Regions from separate parts of the Lonsdalea populi genome, predicted to be linked through region 2. Evidence: predicted binding sites of a transcription regulator. Region 2 holds the regulator's gene; each other region holds the start of a gene.
What was found. Region 2 encodes ArgR, which controls arginine synthesis, uptake and breakdown. Its sites were predicted from a motif close to ANTGAATAAAAATACANT; they were not measured.
Positions count from the first base shown of each region.

Region 1: argA (amino-acid N-acetyltransferase) is a predicted target of ArgR. The motif match lies at 2,081-2,098, and genes of this name have one in related genera.
Region 3: argF (ornithine carbamoyltransferase) is a predicted target of ArgR. The motif match lies at 2,592-2,609, and genes of this name have one in related genera.

Region 1 covers NZ_CP065534.1:954,972-959,170, reverse strand. The annotation lists tRNA gene I6N93_RS04295 (tRNA-Met) at 219-295, shown strand; tRNA gene I6N93_RS04290 (tRNA-Met) at 345-421, shown strand; tRNA gene I6N93_RS04285 (tRNA-Met) at 470-546, shown strand; gene amiC (N-acetylmuramoyl-L-alanine amidase AmiC) at 659-1,897, opposite strand; gene argA (amino-acid N-acetyltransferase) at 2,117-3,454, shown strand; gene recD (exodeoxyribonuclease V subunit alpha) at 3,538-4,199, opposite strand, start outside.
Region 2 covers NZ_CP065534.1:3,219,707-3,223,905, forward strand. The annotation lists gene I6N93_RS14095 (DNA-binding protein) at 1-236, opposite strand, end outside; gene I6N93_RS14100 (helix-turn-helix domain-containing protein) at 425-688, shown strand; gene mdh (malate dehydrogenase) at 751-1,689, opposite strand; gene argR (transcriptional regulator ArgR) at 2,142-2,612, shown strand; gene tsaD (tRNA (adenosine(37)-N6)-threonylcarbamoyltransferase complex transferase subunit TsaD) at 2,619-3,632, opposite strand; gene rpsU (30S ribosomal protein S21) at 3,853-4,068, shown strand; gene dnaG (DNA primase) at 4,193-4,199, shown strand, end outside.
Region 3 covers NZ_CP065534.1:3,443,043-3,447,241, forward strand. The annotation lists gene I6N93_RS15215 (valine--tRNA ligase) at 1-1,196, shown strand, start outside; gene I6N93_RS15220 (GNAT family N-acetyltransferase) at 1,480-1,983, shown strand; gene rraB (ribonuclease E inhibitor RraB) at 2,060-2,479, opposite strand; gene argF (ornithine carbamoyltransferase) at 2,641-3,651, shown strand; gene pyrB (aspartate carbamoyltransferase) at 4,003-4,199, shown strand, end outside.

The sequences.
Region 1 (4,199 bases), 1.6 Mb from region 2:
GCTCTCTTCTTAAGTGGTGTCCAACATGGAACGATAGCAAACGGGTGGGTAAAATGAAATGCGCCCCATATCCCAAACCGCGCCGTTCTACGTAAACAATATCCTTACCTATTTTACGGCAATAGATGAAGAAACAAACAAAGACAAGTGAAATCATGGATTTTTGCTAAAAAGGGGTTGCATAGAAACGCTCGGAGAGTATAGTGCGCTTCCACGGACGCGGGGTGGAGCAGCCTGGTAGCTCGTCGGGCTCATAACCCGAAGGTCGTCGGTTCAAATCCGGCCCCCGCAACCAATTTACGTCTGAGACGTGAAAGCAGTCAGAAAGAAAGCCATAATACGGCCGCGGGGTGGAGCAGCCTGGTAGCTCGTCGGGCTCATAACCCGAAGGTCGTCGGTTCAAATCCGGCCCCCGCAACCATTATGCCTGAGAAGTGAAAGCAGTCAGAAAGAAAAGTTATAATAGGGACGCGGGGTGGAGCAGTCTGGTAGCTCGTCGGGCTCATAACCCGAAGGTCGTCGGTTCGAATCCGGCCCCCGCAACCAATTATCATTAAACACCTTAACAGGTGTTTTTTGCGTTTTAAGGCCACCTCATCCTGAGATCTGTGAACTGGGAGGGGTGCGCCGCAGCTCATCCCCCTCTTCGACTCCTGACCTATCTGGCCCGCTGAGCGAAATACGCTTTGATCCCTTCGAGAATTGACTGCGCCACCTGCTGTTGGAATCGCGCGGTACGCAATTTACGCTCTTCTTCCGGATTACTGATAAAGGCCGTTTCCACCAGTACAGAAGGAATATCCGGCGCTTTTAATACCGCAAATCCCGCCTGATCGACGCTGTTTTTATGCAGATGGTTGATCCGCCCCATGCGACGCAGAATTTCTCCGCCGAATTTGAGGCTGTCGTTGATTGTCAGCGTCTGCACCATATCCAGCATGGTGTGGTCAAGATAACGATCGCCGCTCATGCTGACCCCGCCGATTAAATCGGATTCGTTCTGCGTCTGGGCCAGAAAACGCGCGGCGGAACTGGTCGCGCCTTTCTTCGACAGCGCAAACACCGACGAACCTTTAGCTGCTCGGTTGGTAAAGGCATCCGCATGAATAGAGATAAACAAATCGGACCGCTGCTTGCGGGCTTTCGCCACACGCACCTGTAGCGGGATAAACACGTCTTCATTGCGCGTCATAAACGCTTTCATGTAGGGCTCGCGATCGATCAATGCCTTCAGGCGACGTGCAATTTGCAGCACAACGTCCTTTTCACGCGTCCGATTTTTGCCGATCGCGCCGGGATCTTCCCCGCCATGCCCCGGATCCAACATCACCACCAGCGGCCGCTCCCGCCCAGGTTTCCCGGCAAGCGGCGCTTCCGTCGGCAGCGTTCGTTCAAGATCGCCCTTGTTGTAATCCTCCAGCAGCGCCAACAGCGGATCGTCCGCATTGTCGTAGCGTCCTTCTACCGGGTATAGATCGAGCACCAGACGATTTTTGAATCCGGCGACCGGAGAAAGCGCAAACGTTTTGGGGCTGACCTGCTGCTTAAGTTCCAACACTAGCCGCACCGTCTGCTTATCGAACTGTCCTGCCCGGGCGGTCTTGATATAAGGGTCACCCTGATTGAAGCGTTGGCCTACATTTTTCAGCACGCTGTTCAGCGAGACATTTTCGATGTCCACCACCAACCGCCGGGGGTTATCCAGCATGAATTGCCGATACTTCAGAGGATGACTGGATTCCAGCGTGACGCGGGTATAGGCCGATGCGGGCCAGATACGCACGGCAATAACCTGCGATGTGGCGGCGATACCCACGCCGGTGACGCTCAGCAGCCAGGTCGCGGCCGCACCCTGCAATAGTCGTCGGCGGGTCAGAGGGGGGGTCGAATCAGACATGCAGCTCCGGTTAAGTACGGGATAACAACCAATGACGATAAAAAAGGTTATGTTTTTTGGAAATGCCCGAAACTTTAGCGAATCTGCCCGATACTGTCATGAAAAATGTTTTCTGGTAAAGCGTGAATACGGGGTTTGCGCAAGAACACACGCGGACGACGAAACGCTTGCCTTTTACGCCATTAAGAATAAAAATACAAAAATACCGAATAAAAATTCATGAGGCTTGCAGTGAAGGAACGTAGTACAGAACTGGTCCAAGGCTTCCGCCATTCAGTTCCTTATATCAACGCGCATCGCGGCAAAACGTTCGTCATCATGCTAGGCGGTGAAGCGATTGAACATGAAAACTTCAGTAATATCGTCAGCGACATCGGTCTGCTTCACAGCCTGGGCATCAAGTTGGTTGTGGTCTATGGCGCCCGTCCGCAGATCGACGCCAATCTGGTCGCACACCATTGCGAGCCGACCTACCACAAACATACCCGCATCACCGACAGCACCACGCTGGAGCTGGTCAAGCAAGCCGCCGGCATGCTGCAACTGGATATCACCGCCCGTCTGTCTATGAGCCTGACCAATACGCCGCTGCAGGGCGCGCATATCAACGTTGTCAGCGGCAATTTTGTTATCGCCCAGCCGCTCGGCGTCGACGACGGCGTGGACTACTGTCACAGCGGGCGCATTCGCCGTATTGATGAAGAGGCGCTCCACCGCCAGTTGGCGAGCGGCGCTATCGTATTGCTTGGCCCCGTCGCGGTTTCCGTGACCGGCGAAAGCTTCAATCTGACCTCAGAAGAGGTCGCGACGCAGTTGGCGATAAAACTGCGGGCGGAAAAGATGATTGGCTTCTGCGCCGAGCAAGGCGTCACTGACCAGAACGGTAAAGTCATCCCTGAAATGCTGCCGGAAGAGGCTCAGCGCCTGATCCATAACCAGGAGGAATTAGAAGACTTCAATTCCGAAGTGGTACGTTTCCTGCGCGGCGCCGTGAAAGCCTGCCGCAGCGGAGTACGCCGCAGCCATCTGATTAGCTATCAGGAAGATGGCGCGCTGTTGCAGGAACTGTTTTCCCGTGATGGTATCGGGACGCAGGTCGTCATGGAGAGCGCCGAGCAGGTGCGCCGCGCGACCATCAACGATATCGGGGGGATTCTGGAACTGATTCATCCGCTGGAACAGCAAGGCATTCTGGTGCGTCGCTCCCGCGAACAGCTGGAAATGGAAATCGACAAATTCACCGTGGTCGTCAGGGATAACCTGACTATCGCCTGTGCGGCGCTTTATCCGTTCCCTGAAGAAAGCATTGCCGAGATGGCCTGCGTGGCGGTTCACCCGGAATACCGCAACTCTTCCCGCGGCGACCAACTGCTGCATCACATCGAGACTCAGGCTCGTCATCAGGGGCTTAAACGCCTGTTCGTGCTGACGACGCACAGTATCCACTGGTTCCAGGAGCGCGGCTTCCAGCCCGCTGAGGTCGCGATGCTGCCGAGGCGTAAGCAGGAGCTGTATAACTATCAGCGCCGTTCGAAAATACTGGTTATGGATCTCTAAAGCACTATCGCCGGACCAGACCGGCGCGCAAGCCCTGTTCTTTCGCGCCGCTCCCTTGGCCTACCCTTTCCGGATTCGACCGTCTACTCCGCCATCAAGGATCGAATACGCGCCTCGAGTCCGCTATAGCGCTGCGTCGGCGTGCTCACCGCCCGGCACAGTAATGCCCTATCGCTGTATAGCGACAGCCGCTTCCGGGCGCGAGTGATCGCGGTGTACACCAATTCCCGCGTCAGAACAGGCAGAAAGTGATTCGGCAGCGCCAACGCCGTGTGTTCGAACTCAGAGCCCTGAGACTTATGCACGGTCATGGCATAGGCCGTTTCATGCGGCGGCAGCCGGCTGGGAGCGACCGATTTGGTTCGACCATCCGGCAGTTGGAAATAGACACGGAGCTCACCCTGATCGTTTGTCATACTAATGCCGATGTCGCCGTTGAATAGCCCCAGCACGGCGTCGTTGCGCTCAATCATCACCGGGCGGCCGACATACCAGCGCCCGCCGTTGAGCGCGGGTCGTTGAATCAATCCCGCCGCCTGCAACGCGCGTTCAATCCGCTGATTCAGTCCGGAAACGCCAAACGGCCCCTCTCTTAGCGCGCACAGTTGTCGGTAACGTTGAAAGGCGTGTAATACTTGTTCCGGAGCGTCACCGCTGGCGATACGTTGGAGATAATCCGTGTATCCTTCCACCGCCTGATCCAGCAGGCGCTGATAATCTGAATTATCCGCCAGCGGCAGACACG
Region 2 (4,199 bases):
AGCATATCCGATGGCTTCGCTGAATATTCTCCGGGTGTTTCCTGCATTAGCAATAAAGACTGCTGTACGGAGTCAGGCAAGCTGTGTATTGAATATTCAACACCTCGTCCTTGCACACCTTTTCTGCGACGTTTTTCCCAACCATCTTCTCGGGCACGTTTATTCAATCCTTGCCGTGATTTAGGGAGTCCGCCGATGCCAACCAACTCGCTGGTCGCAAACCACTCTTTTTTCATGTCCATTTCATCCCGATAGTGCTACTCATTACAAAAAAAGATTTATTAGGAAATAATTTTGGAAATAATTAGAAAACTGATGATATATTATTTCCAAATAATGGTTTTTTAGTTCATGAAACCATTTAACCCAATTCGTTAGTTATACCACTAATACACTGTCGTCTTATAGCACTAAGGGAAGGATTATGAATTCAAGGAAACATGACTGGCACCCTGCTGATATCATTGCGGCATTAAAGAAAAAAGGGACCACCCTTGCCGCAGTATCACGGTCTGCCGGATTAAGTTCGTCCACGCTTGCTAATGCTATATCGCGCCCATGGCCGAAAGGAGAGTGGCTGATTGCGGATGCGCTAGGAATACACCCTGCCGAAATCTGGCCCAGCCGTTACTATAATCCTGAAACAAACGAACTGCTCGATCGCAAAAAATTGATTCGGCCGCAGTGAACGAAAAAAAGCCGAAGAACGAATTCTCCGGCTTGTATTCACTCTTAGACGTACAGTGAAAGCTACTTATTGACGAAGGAGACGCCCATCGCAATATCTTCTTTTAACGTATCCAGCATCTTATCCAGAGAACGCTGCTCGAAGTCGCTGAGAGGGCCAATAGGCATACGCTGGGCGATGCCCTCTTTGCCCAATAATAACGGCTGAGCAAAGAAGCGGGCATATTCGCCATCGCTTTCAACATACGCACATTCCACGATGTTGCTTTCGCCTTGCAACGCACGAACCAAAGAGACGCCAAAACGTGCGGCAGCCTGGCCCATGGACAAGGTTGCGGAGCCTCCTCCAGCCTTGGCTTCAACCACTTCCGTGCCGGCATGCTGAATACGGTCGGTCAGAGCGACTGCTTCCTGTTCAGTAAAGCTGAGTCCTGGGATGTGCGACAGCAACGGCAGAATAGTCACGCCGGAATGACCACCAATCACAGGCACTTCGATGTCCTGCGGTTGTTTGCCCTTAAGCTCGGCGGCAAAAACGTTGGAGCGAAAGATATCCAGTGTTGTCACGCCAAAGAGTTTGTTCCGATTATAAACGCCGGCCTTTTTCAATACTTCTGCGGCAATAGTCACAATAGTATTGACCGGGTTAGTGATAATGCCGAGGCAAGCGTTAGGACAAACGCGGGCCACTTGCTCAACCAGATTACGGACGATGCCTGCATTGACGTTGAACAAATCGGAACGATCCATGCCCGGCTTACGAGCCACACCGGCGGAGATCAGAACGACATCAGCCCCTTCCAGTGCGGAAGCCGCATCTTCACCACAAAAACCTTTGATTGTGACCGCAGTGGGGATGTGACTTAAATCTACAGCAACACCTGGCGTTACGGGAGCAATATCATAAAGTGATAGCTCTGAGCCTGAAGGAAGCTGGGTTTTGAGAAGAAGTGCCAGAGACTGACCGATACCGCCGGCGGCTCCAAGAACAGCAACTTTCATCTTAAACTCCTTAATTTATTATCATTAGTTAAATATGCCGTGGATTTGTTTCGTTACAGACGTCCGTGCTCATAATAAAAAAGTAGAATAAGGCCACCAATCGGCGCGTCGAGAGCGCTATTTGGCTAATAATAAATTAAAATGCACACAGGTTATAAAAATGTAATTAAGATAACTAAAGTAACAAGTCGCGATACCTCTTAGAGGTTTCTCCAGCTCGTTACCTGAGCATGCACAGATTAATCATGGCAAATAAATAACAACTAAAATCATTCGAGTAACAATTTAGTGACCTTTGTGTGACCAGGCGCACATTCTCCAGTTTTATTTTCGACTAGCAACCTCTTTTCTCAGCAAAGCTTGTTATATCGATTGGCTAGGCACCCAGATTGCATAAAAATTCATTCCACAGCATAATATCGTCATGATTAACCATGATGGACCGCAGCCAAATGCGTCATTCAACAAAGCAGGAAGAGTTGGTTAAGGCATTCAATGCGCTGTTAAAAGAAGAAAAATTCAGTTCTCAGAGCGAGATTGTGCAAGCACTGCAGGACGAGGGATTTAAAAATATTAACCAGTCCAAAGTATCGAGAATGCTCACCAAATTTGGCGCAGTCCGTACGCGTAACGCCAAGATGGAGATGGTTTACTGCCTTCCCGCTGAACTTGGCGTGCCGACCACATCCAGCCCGTTAAAAAATCTGGTGCGGGACGTAGACTTCAACGAATCCGTCGTCGTCATCCACACAAGTCCGGGTGCCGCTCAGCTCATCGCACGGCTATTGGATTCTCTGGGAAAATCGGAAGGGATACTCGGTACGATTGCCGGGGATGACACCATATTTACCACCCCGGCGAAGGGGTTCAGCGTGAAGCAGCTCTACGAAGCCATTCTCGCCTTGTTTGAACAAGAGCTATAAGCCACCTTACAGAGACGGTAGTTCGGCCAGCGGCCAACGCGGCCGCACCATCACACCCAATGACGCCGATCCACCTTGCTGCAAGCGGATGGCTCCCGCGTAAGCGATCATCGCGCCGTTGTCGGTACAAAATTCAGGTCGGGCATAAAACACTTCACCACCGCGTTTAGCCATAACCTCTGCCAGTTTTTCCCGTAACGTGCGATTAGCGCTGACTCCGCCGGCGATAACGAGTCGTTTAAATCCGGTTTCATCCAACGCTCGTCGGCACTTGATCGCCAACGTGTCCACCACCGCATCTTCAAATGCACGGGCAATGTCCGCCTGGGTTTGAGCGTCTTTACCCTGTTCACGGATAGTATTCGCGGCAAAAGTTTTCAGTCCGGAAAAACTGAAATCCAGTCCTGGCCGGTCGGTCATTGGACGAGGGAACGTGAAACGACCCGCCTCCCCGGACTGAGCCATTTTCGACAACAGCGGGCCACCGGGATAATCGAGCCCAAGCAGCTTGGCCGTTTTATCAAACGCTTCTCCAGCGGCATCGTCGATTGACTCGCCCAGCAAGTGATATTCGCCGATCCCCGTCACGCTGATTAATTGAGTGTGACCACCCGAAACCAACAACGCCACAAAAGGAAAAGCGGGAGGATCCTCTTCCAGCATGGGGGCAAGCAAATGCCCTTCCATGTGATGAACAGCAATGGCTGGAACATCCCATGCGAACGCCAACGAACGCCCCACCGTCGCGCCAACCAACAGCGCGCCCACTAGACCGGGGCCAGCCGTGTAGGCAATCCCGTCGATGTCTTTACGCTGCAGCTCAGCTTCCTGCAATGCCGCCTGAATCAAGGGTACGGTTTTACGAACGTGATCGCGGGAAGCGAGCTCAGGAACGACACCGCCATAATCCGCGTGCAGTTTTACCTGGCTGTAGAGCTGGTTTGCCAGGAGACCGGCCTTAGTGTCATAAATCGCGACTCCCGTTTCATCACAAGATGTTTCAATACCCAATACGCGCATTGCTGTTTTTTCACTCTCGGTTACGGTTAACAAGCGGCTTGCTTCAAGCGGCGAATAGTCTACCATAAGCGCTCCCATTTGAGCGTGGACATAAGACCGCGAGGTTTGTTATTGCCGCAATGCTTTACAACAGCCTCGTTGTTGCAGTAGAATTCCGCACCATTTTGAAAAGGCTGGCACCAGGCCAGCGACAAACCGAATTTATTGAGGTGAGAGGCACATGCCGGTAATTAAAGTACGTGAAAACGAGCCGTTCGACGTAGCTCTGCGTCGCTTCAAGCGTTCCTGCGAAAAAGCAGGGGTTTTGGCCGAAGTTCGTCGTCGTGAGTTTTATGAAAAACCGACAACTGAACGTAAACGCGCTAAAGCGTCCGCAGTAAAACGCCACGCGAAGAAACTGGCTCGAGAAAACGCACGCCGCACTCGTCTGTATTAATTTAGGAGGTGCAACCTCCGATCGCGTGATTAATCCGCAGACTTAGCAGTTGCATACGAAGGCCGTGCATTTCCGAAAGGAATGCGCGGCTTGTTGTCGTTTATAAGCTATGAATCAGGGGCTTATGGCTG
Region 3 (4,199 bases), 220 kb from region 2:
AAATGTCCAAATCCAAGGGTAACGTCATCGACCCACTGGATATGGTCGACGGTATCTCTCTGGAAGCGCTGCTGGAAAAACGAACCGGCAACATGATGCAGCCGCAGCTGGCGGAAAAAATCCGCAAGCGCACGGAGAAACAGTTCCCGAACGGTATCGAACCGCATGGTACTGATGCCCTACGCTTCACGTTGGCGGCGCTGGCCTCCACCGGTCGCGACATCAACTGGGACATGAAGCGCCTGGAAGGCTATCGCAACTTCTGTAACAAGCTGTGGAACGCCAGCCGCTTCGTCCTGATGAACACTGAAGGACAGGATTGCGGTATACAGGGAGGCGAACGAGTCCTGTCGCTAGCCGACCGCTGGGTTCTGGCTGAATTCAACCGCACGGTGAAAGCCTATCGCGAAGCGCTGGACGGCTACCGCTTCGACCTGGCGGCCAACATCCTCTATGAGTTCACCTGGAACCAGTTCTGCGACTGGTATCTGGAACTGGCCAAGCCGGTCATGAGCGGCGGCAGCGAAGCGGAACTGCGCGGCACGCGGCACACGTTGGTGCAGGTGCTGGAAGCCTTGCTGCGTCTGGCGCATCCAATCATTCCGTTCATCACGGAAACGATCTGGCAGCGTGTGAAAGTGCAGAAGGGCATTGAGGCCGAGACCATCATGCTTCAGCCGTTCCCGGCCTTCGACGCCGCGCTGGAAGACAGTCAGGCGCTGCACGATCTGGAGTGGATCAAGCAAACTATCGTCGCCGTGCGTAACATTCGCGCCGAGATGAATATTGCGCCCAGCAAACCGTTGGAAATGCTGCTGCGCGACAGCAGCGCCGAAGCGCAGCGCCGGGTCGCAGAGAACATGAACTTCATCAAAACACTGGCGCGGCTGGAGAGCATCGACGTCCTGCCCGCTGGCGATAAAGGCCCGGTTTCCGTCGCCAAGCTGGTGGACGGCGCCGAGCTGCTGATCCCGATGGCCGGTCTGATCGACAAGGCCAGCGAGCTGGATCGCTTAGCGAAAGAGGTCGCAAAGATTGATGGCGAGATCTCTCGTATCGAAAGCAAACTGGCGAACGAAGGCTTTGTCGCGCGCGCGCCGGAAGCGGTGGTAGCAAAAGAGCGTGAGAAGCTGACCCACTATGCCGACGCAAAAACGAAACTGCTGGAGCAGCAGGCGACCATCGCCGCGCTGTAAGCAGAATGCCAGCCGCAGTGACCTCCATTCGGCTCATGCAAGGGAGATCGCAAGATCTCCCTTTTTTTAATGCGCAGCCAAGCCCCCCTTCTTAACGCCTCGCCAGCCCGTCAGTGGGGTATCGAAACCCGTAACGCAAGCCCTTGAACAATCTGGGGAGGCGGCCCTGTGCAGGATAATTCCGACGATTGCATTCAAGCCGGATAAAATGTTATTACAATCGATGTTTCCACTTTCCTCATTGGGCCACCATGATTAACTGAAAAGCGAGCATTTGAGCACCATGACAATCGCAACTCCCGTTCAACGTCTGACCCGCCCCATCACCGCGGCCGACAACGCCGCGATGGCTGGCGTGATCCGCCGCGTGTCGGCTGAGTTCGGGTTGACGGCGGACAAAGGCTACACCGTCGCCGATCCGGACCTCGATTCGCTGTTCCAGCTGTACAACCGCCCGCAGTGCGCTTACTGGGTCGTGGAGTGCGGCGACGAAGTGGTCGGCGGCGGCGGCGTGGCTCCGCTGTCAGGGGGAGAGGCGGATATTTGCGAGCTGCAGAAAATGTATTTCCTCCCCATCGCGCGTGGACGGGGACTGGCGAGACAGCTGGCGCAGCAGGCCTTGGAGTTTGGTCGCCAGCACGGCTTCAGCCGCTGTTATCTGGAGACCACCGGCCACCTCACCAGCGCCATTCGGCTCTATGAAAAGCTAGGGTTCCGCCACATTCCCTATGCGTTAGGGTGTACCGGTCATGTGGACTGCGAAGTGAGAATGATCAAGCCGCTGTAAGAAAGGGTTGCCGACGGTGATGCCGCCGGCAACATCGAGAGGCCCGGAGGAAGGGGGCCGTCACGGAGAAGAGGAATTAGTGACGTTTGCCGTCATCATCCTCGTCATAGAATTCGCCTTCATCATCTTCATCAGAGCCGTTAGGGTCTTCGAAGTAGGTACCCCAACCATCGTAATTGACTTCATGACGCTCGGCCAATGACAGCAACTGTTCGACCTGACCGTCGATGATCTCGGCTTTGAGCGACACTTCGCTGATCACGTCGCAACACATCAGCAGTACGCCCTCTTCAACTTCCAGCTCTTCCGCATCCGTGACTTCGTAGCCCAGTTTGAAGGCGTCGACCGCCACCTTTTCCAGATCTTCGAACTTATCGGCGGAGAAGTGATGCTCGATGGTGTAGACCGCGTCAGGATCGCTGCCATCGTCCAGCAACTCTTCAATAATCAGCCGCGTTTCTTCACGCTGCTCTTCCAGCAATTCACGGTTTACCATGACTCAGTCCTCATTAAACGGCGAGATATCGTCGCATTGTCCCACAGCCCCGCACCTGGCTCCACCACAAAGTTTGACCACGCCACTTGAAATTGAATATTTACACATATAAAGTGAATTTTAATTCAATCATAAGTATTGCCCGCACGGAGATAAGTTCAATGAACCCGTTCTATAAACGTCATTTTTTAAGACTGATGGATTTTACTCCAACAGAAATAAGTAGCCTGTTAGCCCTGTCAGCAAAACTGAAATCGGATAAAAAGAGCGGAGCCGAAGCCCGTCATCTGCAAGGGAAAAACATCGCACTCATCTTCGAAAAAGATTCGACCCGTACTCGCTGCTCTTTCGAAGTTGCTGCTTACGATCAGGGCGCGCGGGTCACCTATCTGGCCCCCAGCGGCAGCCAGATTGGTCACAAGGAGTCTATGAAAGATACGGCGCGCGTGCTGGGTCGGATGTACGACGGCATTCAGTATCGCGGCTATGGACAGGAACGGGTTGAAACGCTGGCGGAGCTGTCCGGCGTACCGGTATGGAACGGGCTGACCGATGAATTTCACCCTACCCAGTTGCTGGCGGACCTGCTGACGATGCAAGAGTACGCACTTGGCCGCTCACTGTCCGAGATGAAATTGGCTTACGTCGGCGACGCCCGTAACAATATGGGTAACACCATGCTGGAAGCGGCGGCGTTGACCGGACTGGATCTGCGCCTGATCGCACCGAAAAGCTGCTGGCCGGAAACAGGTCTGGTGGCGGAATGTCAGGCAGTGGCAGAGAAAACCGGCGGCAGCATCACGCTGACGGAAGATGTCGCGACGGGCGTCAAAGACGTCGACTTCATCTATACCGACGTGTGGGTATCCATGGGCGAACCGAAAGACGTGTGGGCGCAGCGTATCGATTTGCTAAAACCCTATCAGGTCAATATGACCATGATTGCGACATCGGGCAATCCTCAGGTCAAATTCCTGCACTGCCTGCCCGCCTTTCATGACGACCAAACCATTCTCGGCAAACAGATGGCCGAACAATACGGCTTACACGGCGGCATGGAAGTCACCGATGAGGTTTTCGAGTCCAAACACAGCATCGTGTTCGATCAGGCGGAAAACCGGATGCACACCATCAAAGCCGTGATGGTCGCCACCCTCAGCCCCAACGTGTAAACCGCAGTTTCATGTCACTGCCGTCCCGGCCTCATGATCGTCCGCCGACGGCAGTCGCGCATACGCAGTCGCAACCGGTTGCTCACAGGCAAAATCTGCGTTTTTCGCTTGAATTCGCCTCTTCCACGCGTATAATTCCGGGCAATTTGCCGGGAGGAACCATGTCCAACGCAGCCATCTTTGTCGGTCATCAACCGCAACTGCCTTCTGGCAGCCACGCCGCGTTTTTACTCCCTGTACACCCTAATTTCATTAAAAAAGCCCCTCGTTGAGGGGCTTTTTTTTGTCTGTCAAAAAGGGCGTCAGGCCGCCAACCTGTCTACCGTGCCGAACCGTTAGGAGAATCGCAAAATGGTCAATCCGCTTTATAAAAGACACATTATCTCGATAAACGATCTCAGCCGGGACGATCTGCTGCTGACGCTGAAAGTCGCCGCCAGCCTGAAAGCGAACCCGCAGCCCGAGCTGTTGAAACATAAGGTGATTGCCAGCTGCTTCTTCGAAGCCTCCACCCGCACCCGGCTATCGTTCGAAACCGCCATGCATCG